DNA from 2 places in the Parafrigoribacterium soli genome. Region 2 is predicted to be linked to the other one. Evidence: predicted binding sites of a transcription regulator. Region 2 holds the regulator's gene; the other holds the start of a gene.
The links. The regulator LexA, encoded in region 2, represses DNA repair genes until DNA is damaged. The targets are predictions, from matches to a motif close to TCGAACANNTGTTCGA.
Positions count from the first base shown of each region.

Region 1: a site for LexA is predicted at 3,112-3,127, ahead of ABUA37_RS12770 (HNH endonuclease signature motif containing protein). Genes of this name have one in related genera too.

Region 1 covers NZ_JBELNZ010000004.1:307,920-314,512, reverse strand. The annotation lists gene ABUA37_RS12785 (aspartate-semialdehyde dehydrogenase) at 1-261, shown strand, start outside; gene ABUA37_RS12780 (endonuclease domain-containing protein) at 300-1,196, opposite strand; gene ABUA37_RS12775 (malate:quinone oxidoreductase) at 1,416-2,894, shown strand; gene ABUA37_RS12770 (HNH endonuclease signature motif containing protein) at 3,145-4,539, shown strand; gene ABUA37_RS12765 (ABC-F family ATP-binding cassette domain-containing protein) at 4,864-6,593, shown strand, end outside.
Region 2 covers NZ_JBELNZ010000002.1:456,226-462,818, forward strand. The annotation lists gene hisH (imidazole glycerol phosphate synthase subunit HisH) at 1-187, opposite strand, end outside; gene hisB (imidazoleglycerol-phosphate dehydratase HisB) at 190-795, opposite strand; gene ABUA37_RS06400 (histidinol-phosphate transaminase) at 792-1,868, opposite strand; gene ABUA37_RS06405 (LysM peptidoglycan-binding domain-containing protein) at 1,917-2,354, opposite strand; gene lexA (transcriptional repressor LexA) at 2,592-3,308, shown strand; gene hflX (GTPase HflX) at 3,358-4,923, opposite strand; gene ABUA37_RS06420 (class I SAM-dependent methyltransferase) at 4,965-5,573, shown strand; gene dapF (diaminopimelate epimerase) at 5,639-6,514, opposite strand; gene miaA (tRNA (adenosine(37)-N6)-dimethylallyltransferase MiaA) at 6,507-6,593, opposite strand, start outside.

The DNA of each region.
Region 1 (6,593 bases), on a different contig from region 2:
TTCGCCTCGCCGCTCTCGGTCGAGCGCGCGAAGGAACTGCTGCAGGATGCCCCGGGCGTCGTGCTCACGGATGTTCCGACCCCGCTCGAGGCGGCCGGCACCGACCCCAGCTACGTCGGCCGCATCCGGCAGGACGAGGGCGTGCCGAACGGCCGCGGACTCGCCCTGTTCATCAGCAACGACAACCTGCGCAAGGGCGCGGCGCTCAACGCCGTGCAGATCGCGGAGCTCGTGGCGTCGCAGCAGCTCGCCACCGCGTAGCCGTTCCGTCAACAGGAGAGATTGCGCGGCCGCTGTCTTCAACAGGAGAAATCCGGCGCCTCACGCGCCCTTCCTCCTGTTGAAGCAGCGGAGGGCGACCCGTCGCGCAGGCGCCGTTCGACGACGGCGAGGCACCAATCCATGCGCTCACGCACCTGTTGCCACACGAAACGCTCGTGGCCGTAGCCTTCCATCACGGCGTTCCCGTCCCGCGTTCGGTCACGCAACTGGTTGTCCGCGCCGCCGTGGTACCTGCGGCTGTCGAGTTCGATGATCAGCCAGCCATCGACCAGGAGGTCGACGATCCCGATCCCGGGCAGGCGCACCTGGCTGCGTACCTCGTATCCCGCGCGACGTAGCGCGAGCCGCATGCGCGTTTCGGTCCCGGACATCGCGAGACCATCGAGTTCGCGCGCTATTCCGCGCAGGCGCCTCGGCAGTGCGCGCACCAGCGATCTCAATTCGCCGCGCGTGAGCTGGCGCAGTTGGATGGCGCTGTCGACGGATGCGATGAGCGAGTCACGTGGCGCGGTGCGGCTCAGCTGGAGCAGCGCATCCGGTACCGACACCCGCCACCGCTTGTCCGCGATTACCGGGAAGACATCGTCCGCCCAGAGCCTGTGTTCGCCTGCGGCGACGGGCGGGAGCCTGCTCGCGGTGGATGGGCACGCGACGATTTGTCCGCCATCCTCATCGATCCAGATCCCATAGGTGGCAAGCGCGCTGCTCCCTGCCAGTCTGCCTCCGAGCTGGATGGCGCGCACCGCATCCGGATTCGCGTCGGGAGTCGCGACCCAGCCGCGTCGTGGGCGCCACAGCTCTGTCGTGCGCACGGCGTTCGCGATCTCCGCGCGGGAATGGCCTCGTTCGATCAGCTGCGCGGAGGTGGCGAGGTTGCCCGCCGCACCGAGGTGGAGCGCAAGCGCGGGCATCATGCTGCCAGCGTCCCGGATCGTGCTTGCGCTCGCCGGAGTTGGCGCGGATCTCTGCATCCTGGTCGATGCCCCGCGGCTGTGGGGGAGCGGTCGCGTGCGCTCAACAGGAGCGCACCGCACCGCGTGGCCACCCTGCTCCTGTTCAGGCCGCCCAGCATCCGGATTCTCCTGTCGAGGAACCGCGCCGGGCCCGCTGTGCGCTGCGACTAAACTGGTGCGGTGAATTCATCCGCTACCCCCATCGACGTTGCGCTGATCGGCGGTGGCATCATGAGTGCCACACTTGGCGCGTTCCTCAAGCAGTTGCAGCCCGACTGGACCATCGAGATCTTCGAGAGGCTGTCGGATGTCGCCCTCGAGAGCTCAAATCCCTGGAACAACGCGGGCACCGGGCACTCGGCCCTCTGCGAGCTCAACTACACGCCGGAGAAGCCCGACGGGACCATCGACATCACGAGCGCCGTCAAGGTGAACGAGCAGTTCCAGGTCTCGCGCCAGTTCTGGTCGTTCTTCGTCGGCAAAGACCTGTTGCCAGACCCGCAGGCGTTCATCAACCCGGTTCCGCACATGAGCTTCGTCACCGGCGATGCCAACGTCGAATACCTGCGCAAGCGCTTCGAAGCGCTCAAGGGGCATCCGTTGTTCGCGGGCATGGAATACAGCGAAGACCCGGCCGTCATCCACTCCTGGGTTCCCGCCATCATCGATGGCCGCAACAAATCGCAGCGCTTCGCCGCCACCCGCATCGACGCGGGCACGGACGTCGATTTCGGCGCGCTCACCCACGGCCTCATCAGCTACCTGCGAGGCAAAGGCGCGAAGCTGCACTTCGAACAGCGCGTCATCAAGATCGGTCGCGACAGCGAGGGCCTCTGGAACCTCCGCGTGAAGCACGAGGTCGGCATGACCAGGCGCACGGTGCGGGCGCGATTCGTCTTCGTCGGCGCGGGCGGCGGCGCACTCTCCCTGCTGCAGAAGTCGGGCATCCCCGAGGCCAGAGGCTTCGGCGGTTTCCCCGTCAGCGGCGAATTCTTGCGAACAGACAACCCGGATGTCGTGGCCAGGCACCACGCGAAGGTCTACGGCAAGGCAGCCGTCGGTTCGCCGCCCATGTCGGTTCCGCACCTCGACACGCGCGTCATCGACGGCAACGCGAGCCTCATGTTCGGACCGTACGCCGGCTTCAGCCCCAAGTTCCTGAAGACCGGTTCGTGGTTCGACCTGTTCGCCACCATCCGTTTCCACAACCTCATCCCGATGATCGCGGCCGGTGCATCCAACCTCTCGCTCGTGCGCTATCTGATCGGCCAGCTCGTCGCGAGCAAGGCCACCAAGTTCAAGGAACTGGCCGCGTTCATGCCGGATGCCGACCCGGACGACTGGTACAAGATCACGGCGGGCCAGCGCGTGCAGGTGATCAAGAAGGATGCCAAGAAGGGCGGAGTGCTGCAGTTCGGCACCGAGGTGGTCTCCTCCGCCGACGGCAGCATTGCGGGCCTGCTGGGAGCGTCGCCCGGCGCATCCACGGCTGTGCCCATCATGCTCGACGTGCTGAAGCGCTGCTTCCCCGACCGCATCGACGGATGGCAGCCGCAGTTGCAGGCGATGATTCCGAGCTACGGCAAACCGTTGGCGCCGGAGCCGAAGCTCGCGAAGAAGACGCTCACCGCGACCGGCAAGGCTCTGCAGCTCAGGTAACTCGCGGGTCGAGCCTGTCGAGACCTCCTGCCTCCCCGTGGGTCGGGTGGCGAGCCACGAGCCTGCGTATCGAGACCCCGTTGACCGAGTCGAGTGCTCGCGCACGTACGCGGGTCGAGTGCTCGTGCAGCGAGTGTATCGAGACCTCCGGCGCAACCAGAGTTCGTCCTCTCCTCTCTGCGGCAAATCTGTGGAGAAGAAGTTATCCACATTTTGGTCGAACATACGTTCGAATGTGGGAGAATTGGGCATGGCCCGATTCACCGATTCCCTCGCCGCAATGGCTGCTGCAGCCGCGGCGTTGCCGCGGGATTCGGTGACGCTCGCGGCTCTGTCCGACGAGGAGTTGCTCGGGATGTCTGAAGCGCTCGCAGACATCGGCCGCAGGGTCGGGCCTTCCGCGGCTGCTGTCGCGGGGGAGATCGCACGCCGCTCCACCCGGCAGCACGGGTTCGACGGTCTGGCGCAACGCACCGGGTTTCGCACTCCGGAGCACCTGGTGCAGAGCTTGACTGGGTCGACCAGTCGTGAGGCGGGAAGGCTGGTGCGCACCGGGCTCATCATTCACGAAGCCGAGCTGGTCACTACCTGCGAGAAGACCGGGGAGGTTCCGCCGGAGTTGACTCGCCCGTGGCTGGTGACGGTAGGCCAGGCTATTGCGGCAGGGAACATCTCGATCGACGCGGCCGAAGCGATCCGTGCCGGCCTCGGGGAACCCGGCGAACACATCAGTGCGGATGCTCTGGCTGAGGCCGCCACAAGTTTGGTTGACACTGCCACCCGGCACGTCGACGATACCGCCAGTGCGGGCGGCACCGCAGGCACCCTGAATGCTGACCAGCTGTTGATCCGTGCTCGGGCTCTGCGTGATGACCTGGACGAGGTCGGTATCGCCGACCGGGAACGAGCCCGTCGGCAGGCACGTTCGTTCCGACGGTTCCGCAGGCCCGACGGGATGACCGCATACAGACTACTCGCTGACCCGGAGAACGCGGCCTACCTGGATGGCATCTACGACGCTCTCACCTCCCCGCGTCGTGGTGGGCCGCGCATGGTCGACCTCAGCGATACGACCCGCAATCACGCGATCGAAGCGGACCCGCGCACGCTCGAGCAACTCGCCTTCGACGGCATCATGGCCGTCCTCCGGATTGGCGCCAGCACTGACGAGAAGACCGCCGCACGCAACGTCCTCGGCTCCCGCCGCCCCGCCGTGCGGATGCTCGTCACCCGAAGCACCCTCGAGTCCGGCACCGGTCACGGTCGAATTGAAGGCCAGCACGCCCCGGTCTCGATCGAAACCATCGACCGGGCCGTGTGCACCAGCGGTGTCGTGCCGGTGGTCTTCGACAGCGACGGACAATGCGTCGACCTTGGCCGGGAGCAACGCCTCTACACCGCCCGGCAACGCATCGGCTTAGCCGCCCGAGACGGCGGATGCCGCTGGCCCGACTGCGACCGCCCCGCATCCTGGAGCGAAGCCCACCACATCAACCACTGGGCCAGAGACCACGGCGAGACGAACATCGCCGACGGAATCCTGCTCTGCCGGTACCACCACCTCCTAGAAGAGCGCAGCTCTTCACGACCTGCAACACGAACAACTCCAACGCACTGGGTAGAACGGATCGAGCGCAGTACCTGACACGCCGCCTCGGTCTCGACAGGCTCGACCCACGAAACACGCGTTGGTCGAGTAGCGAGGCACGAGCGTTATCGAGACCCCCGCGGGGCAACAGTTTCCGAGCGATGAGTGCCGCCCGTTCCGGTCTCGACAGCTAACCAACCCGACACGCGCCCAGAGCCCCTGTGCTACTCTCGTTCACGCTATGAAGCTGTAACGACCCTTCCATCCCGCGCCCGAGGCGCCCATGGACCGTAGCCGGCTCTTTCTCGCGTCATTCGGCGCTTGGCTGCTTCATGTGCACACGCCCGGCGGGAACGCTCGTTCTCGAGAAGGGCGGCCGCAATGGCTCAGCACCCCACTACGCATCAGCACGCCGACATCAATCACCTCCGCGTCGACGGAGTCTCCCACAGCTACGGTGAGCGCCGCGTGCTCACCGACGTCTCGCTCGTCGTCGACGCCTCCCATCGCCTCGGTCTCATCGGGGAGAACGGCGTGGGCAAGTCCACGCTGCTGCGCATCCTGGCCGGAGGTGAGCGCCCGGGCGCAGGCAGCGTACGCACGCCGCAGCGCACCGGCTTCCTCTGGCAGGAGGTGCAGTTCGCTGCGAGCGCGACTGTTGCGCACCTGATCGAAGACGCGCTCGCCGAGGTCAGGGCGATCGAGCGCGAACTCGAGGATGCCGCTGCCGCGCTCGCGACACAGGGTGACGACCGCGGGCAGGCGGCCTCGACGCACGGCGCCGTCGACCCCGCGGCCGCATCCGATCGCTACGCCCGGGCACTCGATGCCGCGGAGCTCGCCGAGGTGTGGTCGGTAGAGGCGAGACGCGACGAGATTCTCGCCGGGCTCGGGGTGGAGGGCATCCCGTTCGACCGCAGGCTCGACCAGGTCTCCGGCGGCCAGCGTTCGCGCTTGGCGCTGGCCGCGTTGCTGTTGCGCCGCCCGACCGCCCTGCTGCTCGACGAGCCCACCAACCACCTGGATGACGAGGCCGCAGGCTTCCTTCGCGAGCAGCTGTTGGGCTGGCACGGGCCGGTGGTGTTCGCGAGCCACGACCGCGCGTTCCTCGACGAGGTCGCGACGGAGCTCGTCGACCTCGACCCGTCGCGGCGCGGCACCACGCGATTCGGCGCCTCAGGCTCGGGGGAAGCGGCTTCTGCGGGCGACCCGCCCGCTGAACCCGGCGGCGTCTACATCGCGTATCTCGCGCAGAAGTCGGCGGAACGCGCGCTGTGGGAGGCGCAGTTCGCGGACGAACAACAGGAACTCAAGCGGCTCAGGTATTCGGTCGACGTGACCTCGCGCGACATCAATCACGACCGGCCGATGCGCGACAGAAACAAGATGGCGTTCGGCGTGCGCGGCGACAAGGTGCAGGGGCAGATCGCCCGCCGGGTGCGCAACTCGCGCACCCGGCTGGAGGAGCTCGAGGCGACCCAGGTGCGCAAGCCGAGCGCCGTGCTCAGCTTCGCGGGCATCCCGCACGGTTCGCAGGTGCTCGGTGACGAGCTTCTGCTGCAGCTGACGGATGCCGTGGTCGGCTCCCGACTGACCGTGCCGGCCTTCAGCGTCGCGTCGCAGAGCTCCATCCTGGTGACCGGAGCCAATGGCGCAGGAAAGTCGACCCTGCTCGGAGTGCTGGCCGGGCGACTCTCGCTCGACTCGGGCATCCTGAACCGTCGCAGGGGGCTGCGGGTCGGCCTTCTGGAACAGGATGTGCGCTTCGCCGACCCCGCGGCGTCGCCGAGGTCGATCTACGAGTCGACGCTGGGCGAGCGGCGTGCGGATGCTCTGCCGCTCTCGGGCCTCGGACTCATCGCGCCGAGGGACCTCGACCGCCCGGTTGCAGCGCTCTCGCTCGGTCAGCAGCGGCGCCTGGCGCTCGCGCTGATCATCGCGAAGCCGCCGCACGTGTTCCTCCTCGACGAGCCGACCAACCACCTCTCGCTGTCGCTCGCCACCGAACTCGAGGATGCGCTGGGCGGCTACCCGGGGGCGGTGGTCGTCGCGAGCCACGACCGCTGGTTGCGCCGCCGGTGGCAGGGCGAGCGGGTCGAACTGCGCGCGGG
Region 2 (6,593 bases):
CCGGGGCGAGGCGTTCCATGACGGCCGCGAAGGCGCCGACTCCGGGCACCACGAGACCATCGGCCTCGAGGATGCGCGCACGATCCGCGCTCAACTCGACGCGAGCACCGGCGGCCTCGAGAGCCTTCGCTGCCGAGTGAACATTGCCGCTGCCGTAGTCGAGGACCACGACGGATGGAGAGGTCACGACTACAGAGCACCCTTGGTCGACGGGATGCCGCTGACGCGAGCATCCGGAGCGACGGCCTGACGGAACGCGCGTGCGAAGGCCTTGAACTCCGCCTCGGCGATGTGGTGCGGATCGCGACCGCCCAGGACCGTGACGTGCACCGTGAGTCCCGCATTGAACGTGATGGCCTCGAACACGTGACGAACCATCGACCCCGTGAAGTGGCCACCGATGAGGTGGTACTGAAAGCCGTCGGGCTCTCCCGTGTGCACGAGGTACGGCCTCCCGGAGACGTCGACGACGGCCTGCACGAGAGCCTCATCGAGCGGCACGAGTGCATCGCCGAACCGCGCAATACCCGCCTTGTCTCCGAGCGCCTCGCGAATCGCCTTGCCCAGCACGATGCCGATGTCTTCGACCGTGTGGTGCACGTCGATATCCGTGTCACCGCTCGCCTTGACCGTGAGGTCGACCAGCGAGTGCTTCGCGAACGCGGTGAGAAGGTGATCGAAGAAAGGCACCGAAGAATCGATGCTCGATACGCCCGTGCCATCGAGGTTGATCGAGAGGTCGATGTTCGACTCGCTCGTCTCGCGCTTCAACTGGGCAACGCGTTGTGCGGTCATCGTTCAATCCTAGCCAGCGCGTCGAGGAACGCCGTCGTCTCGGCCTCCGTGCCCGCGCTCACGCGCAGGCAGTTCGGAATGCCGACGTCTCGGATGAGAATTCCCTGCTCGAGAAGCGCCTCGAAGAGTGCGTGAGGATCGTCGACCCCGCCGAACAGCACGAAGTTCGACCAGCTGCGCCACACCGGGTACCCGAGTCGCGGCAGTTCGACGAGCAGGCGGTCGCGCTGTGCCTTGATGTCATCGACCACGGCGAGCAACTCGGATGCGTGCGCGAGCGCCGCGGTCGCGGCGGCCTGCGTGAGCGCTGAGAGGTGATAGGGCAGGCGCACGAGACGGACCGCATCCGTCACAGCCGGGTCGGCGGCGAAGTAACCGAGCCTGGCACCGGCGAAGGCAAAGGCCTTGCTCATCGTGCGGGAGACGACCAGCCGTTCGCGGCCCTCGAGGAGGGTGAGTGCGGTCTGCTGCGGGTCGGGAGTGAACTCCGCGTAGGCCTCGTCAACGATGACGATGCCGCGGCTGGCGTCGTACGCGGCCTCGATCGTCTCGAGCGACAGCGGCGTGCCGGTCGGGTTGTTCGGCGAGCAGAGAATGACCAGATCCGGGTCGGTCTCACGGATGCTGCGCACAACCGTCTCCGGAGAGAGTTCAAAGTCGGCGTCACGCTGGCCTTCTACCCAGGCAGTGCCGGTACCTGCCGCGAGGATCGGGTACATCGAGTAGGTGGGCGGGAAGCCGAGGATGCTGCGGCCGGGTCCGCCGAAGGCCTGCAGCAGTTGCTGCAGCACCTCGTTGGAACCGTTCGCGGCCCAGATGTTGTCGCGGCTGAGGCCGTGACCCAGGTATGCGGCGAGACTCTCTCGGAGCGTGACGAACTCCCGATCCGGGTAACGGTTCAGCTTCAGCGTCGCGGCGGCCACCGCTTCGACGACGTCTCGCGCCACCGGCTCCGGGATGCCGTGGCTGTTCTCGTTGACATTGAGCGCAACGCGCACGGGCTGCTGAGGCGCGCCGTATGGCGCTTTTCCTCGAAGGTCGTCACGAAGGGGTAGGTCGGAGAGTGAAGCCACCACAGAACTGTACTAGCCCATTACTGCGCGGCAGGAACGTGTGACGGACTACCGCGAGTACCGCGCGGGAATCGCGAGGCGTTCGCCTGCCTGCACGTCTGCGCTGGAGAGCTGGTTCAGGTGGACGATCTCGGAGACGACATCGCGCGGGTCTGCTGACGGCGCAACGGTCTCAGCGACCTGCCACAGCGACTCCCCCGCGCTCACCGTGACGTACTGCAGTTGACCACCCGCAGTGTCGGTGGCGATGGCGATTCCTCCATTGAGCGCGAAGGCCATGGCCGCTGCGACGAGGGGGAAGGCAACGAGAAACACCAGCACACGGCGACCACGTCGCGTGAGACGCAGCCGCGGCGCCGTCTGGCGGGCATCACGGTCGCGGGCTTGGCCATACGGCGCGGTGCGGTGCAGTGCGGTTCCGTACAGTGCGGTTCCGTGCAGTGTGGATCCGTGCAGTGCGGATCCGTGCAGTGTTGCTGTGCTCATTGCCTTACCTCCTGAGAGATTCCGTATCCGACGCTCGGCCGGGAGCGCCGGATACGAAGCTATGTTCCGAACATACATTCGATTTACGCCACATTCAAGCATTACTTTCGAACTCCCTTACCTGAGAACCGCGACACACTCGAATACATGTTTGTCTATCGCCCGATCTGCGGATACAGTTTCGATTGTCTGGAGACAGCACACCAGCCACCACCGACATTGGAAAGCAGGCCTGAGATGGACGAGCTCGACACGGAGCGATCAAAGTCCGAGGGGTCGGCCCAGGTGCCCGGTCAGGCGAAGGGCGGCACTCGCAGGCGGAAGAGCCTCAGCGACAAGCAGATCGCCATCCTGGAGACCATTCAGCGCGCTGTGTCGACGCACGGATACCCGCCGAGCATGCGGGAGATCGGTGACGCGGTGGGTCTCTCCTCGCTCTCAAGCGTCACTCACCAGCTCAACCAGTTGGAACTCAGCGGCTACCTGCGACGTGACCCGAACCGACCTCGGGCGCTCGAGGTTCTGATCGAGCTCGAACCGTCTGGCGGCGTTGTTTCCGACAATCCGACGCCCGTCGGTGACGCCGCGATGGTGCCGCTCGTCGGCCGCATCGCCGCAGGCATCCCGATCACCGCAGAACAGCAGGTGGACGAGGTCTTCCCCATTCCGCGCCAGCTCGTCGGCAAGGGCGACCTCTTCATGCTCAAGGTGGTGGGCGACTCGATGATCGACGCGGCAATCTGTGACGGAGACTGGATCGTCGTGCGCCAGCAGAAGACGGCAGAGAACGGCGATATCGTCGCCGCGATGCTCGACGAAGAGGCGACGGTCAAGGTGTTCCAGCAGCGTGACGGCCACACCTGGCTGCTCCCGCGCAACAGCGCATTCGCGCCGATCCTGGGCGACTATGCCGAGCTTCTCGGCAAGGTCGTGGCGGTGCTGCGCGCCGTCTAGGAAGCCGCAATCCGGGACCGGGCGCCTGGACCGATACCGGCTGCAGGACCTAAGACGCGGAGACCGCGGGGTTCACCGCGAACGCGCGCAGCGCGGGCGCCTGCTCCTCCGTGACGAGGGCGCTCACTCGCGTGCCACCCTCTTCGTAGTCCGTACTGAGGATTGTGCTGTGGTCGTGCAGCGACGAGATCACCTCGCCGCGGTCATACGGCACCAGAAGTTCCACCCGCACGGATGGCCGAGGTACGAGTTCGCCGATGGCGGAGCGCAGCTCCTCGATGCCCTCGCCCGTGCGCGCCGAGACGAAGATCGCGTCTGGCGCGAGCGACCGCAGCAGGAGGCGCTGTTCCTCGTCGGCGAGGTCGGCCTTATTGAAGGCGACGACCTCCGGAATGTCCCTCGCTCCCAGTTCGCCAATGACGTCGCGTACGGTAGCGAGCTGGCTACCCGGATCCGGATGCGACGCGTCGACCACGTGCAGGATCACGTCCGCGTCGGCGACCTCCTCGAGCGTCGAACGGAACGCCTCGACCAGCTGATGGGGAAGGTTGCGCACGAAACCAACGGTGTCGGTGAGCGTGTACAGGCGCCCGTCATCCGTCTCGGTCTTGCGCACCGCGGTGTCGAGCGTTGCGAACAGCGCATTTTCCACGAGCGCGCCGGCCCGCGTGATGCGATTGAGCAGCGACGACTTTCCGGCGTTCGTGTACCCGGTGATCGCCACCGACGGCACCGCATTGCGATTGCGGTTCGCGCGCTTGGCCTCGCGGGCGGGCTTGAAGCCGAGGATCTGCTTGCGCAGACGCGACATGCGGGTGTGGATGCGGCGGCGGTCGAGTTCGATCTTCGTCTCACCTGGGCCGCGGCTGCCCATGCCGGCACCGGCGCCACCCACCTGACCACCGGCCTGGCGGGACATAGACTCGCCCCATCCGCGAAGCCTGGGAAGGAGATATTCGAGCTGCGCGAGCTCCACCTGCGCCTTGCCCTCACGGCTCTTGGCGTGCTGGCTGAAGATGTCGAGGATGACCGCGGTGCGGTCGATGACCTTCACCCGCACCACGTCTTCGAGAGCTCGCCTCTGGCTCGGGGCCAGCTCGCTGTCCACGATCACGGTGTCGGCGCCCGTGGCCGCCACGACATCGCGCAACTCCTGCGCCTTGCCCTTGCCGAAGTAGGTGCTGGGGTCGGGCGTCGCGCGGCGCTGCAGCAGCCCGTCGAGCACCACGGCCCCGGCGGTCTCGGCCAGGGCGAAGAGTTCACGCATGGAGTTCTCGGCCTCTTCGAGTGCACCCTGGGCGTAGATACCGATGAGAACCACGCGCTCGATGCGGAGCTGCCGGTACTCGACCTCGGTGACGTCTTCGAGCTCCGTGGAGAGGCCCGCGACGCGACGCAGCGCCTGCCGATCTTCCCGGTCCAACTGTTCGCCGTCGTTTGCGCCGTCGCCGGCGGCCGTTGCCCCGTCCTGCAGCGCCTGCGCGGAACCGGAGGAAAACAGGGTGTATCCGCTCGAGTGCGCGGCAGCGTTGGCCATGATGCGCTCGACGGGATCGAGCATGGGGCGCTCTTCCGCGCTCACGCCCTCGTGCTCCACAGCTTCACCCTCAGTCATCTCGTTAACCCTAGCTCCTCATATTTCGGTAGGTTCTGTGCATGGCCAGCGAGCATTACTTCTCCTCAATTCCGGATAGTGAGCTCAAGCTTCGACAGATCCACGCCCAGCTGGCCGGGCAGTTCTACGAGCTGACGACGTCGAACGGCATCTTCAGTCCCGAGCGGATCGACGTCGGTACCCAGGTCTTGCTCGCCCACTCTCCCGTCGCGCCTCCCGGCGGCAACCTGCTCGATCTCGGCTGCGGCTGGGGACCGATCGCCCTGACCCTCGCGCTGCAGTCGCCGCACTCCACCGTGTGGGCGGTGGACGTGAACGAACGAGCGCTCGACCTCGTCCGCCGAAATGCTGCGTCCATCGGCCTCAGCAATGTCAACGCCGTGACGCCGGGAGATGTTCCCGACGGACTGCACTTCACGACCATCCGATCGAACCCGCCCATCCGGGTGGGTAAGGACGAGCTGCACAACATGCTGCAGTTCTGGCTGCCTCGGCTTGAGCCCGGGTCGGATGCGTGGCTCGTCGTGCAGAAGAACCTTGGATCGGACTCGCTCCACCGCTGGCTCGAAGCGATGCTTCCCGCGGAGTTCTCCACGGTTCGCTCGGCGACGAACAAGGGGTACCGGGTGCTGCGGGTGCGGCGGAGGTAGGCCCCCTTCCGACGCTCAGGGAAACGGCGTGACCCTTAGACAAGCTCAGGGAGCGTGCGTCGGCGCTACAGCTCCAGCGCGCCCGTGTATACCAGCTCGGCGGGGCCACTCAGCGAGACGTGCTCGCCGTCTTCTGCCGCCCACATCCGCACGCCCAGGGTGCCGCCGGGCACCTCGACCTTCCACTGGTTCGGTGCGCCATCGCCCGCCCAGTAGCGGAAGGCAAGCGCCGCCGCGGCCGCGCCCGTTCCGCAGGACAGCGTCTCGCCGCTCCCGCGCTCGTGAACGCGCATCCGAATGTGGCCGACACCGTCGACGATCATCGGCTCGAGGGGCACGACGAACTCAACGTTCGCCCCGTCGTCGGGCTCAGGATCGAGCACCGGGATGTACTCGAGATCTGCTGACTCGAGCTCGCTCTCGCTCGAGAGAGCCACGACCACGTGCGGGTTCCCCACGTTGATGCCGAGGCCGGGCCGAGCGACCTTGAGGTTCTTGGCACGCACGAGCGGCTCGCCGCCGTCGAGGGACCACCTGCCGAGGTCGACCTGGAATCCCGCGGTGTTCTGCTGCACATCGCGCACGCCTCCCCGGGTTCCGATGGTGAGGGTCTCCCCCTTCGACAGCGTGGCGAGCCCGTTATCGATCAGGAACTTCACGTACACCCGGATGCCGTTGCCACACATCTCGGAGGGCGAGCCATCCGCGTTGTGGTAGTCCATGAACCACTCGGCGGCCTCGTCCTCGGCGAGGGCGGCGGCGCCCTCGGGAAGGTTGCTCGATCGCACCGCTCGGATGACGCCGTCGGCACCCACGCCGAAGTGGCGGTCGGCGAGCACCTGCAACTGCGCCGTGGTCAAATCGATCTCACCATCGGGGTCAGCAAACAGCACGAAGTCGTTACCGGTTCCGTGACCCTTGGTGAAGTGGAGTTCAGGCATACGGCAATGTTAGTTGCCGCGCGGAATCCCACAGCGCAGGGTCGTCGTAGTCGAGCCAGTTGATGTGGGAATACCGTCT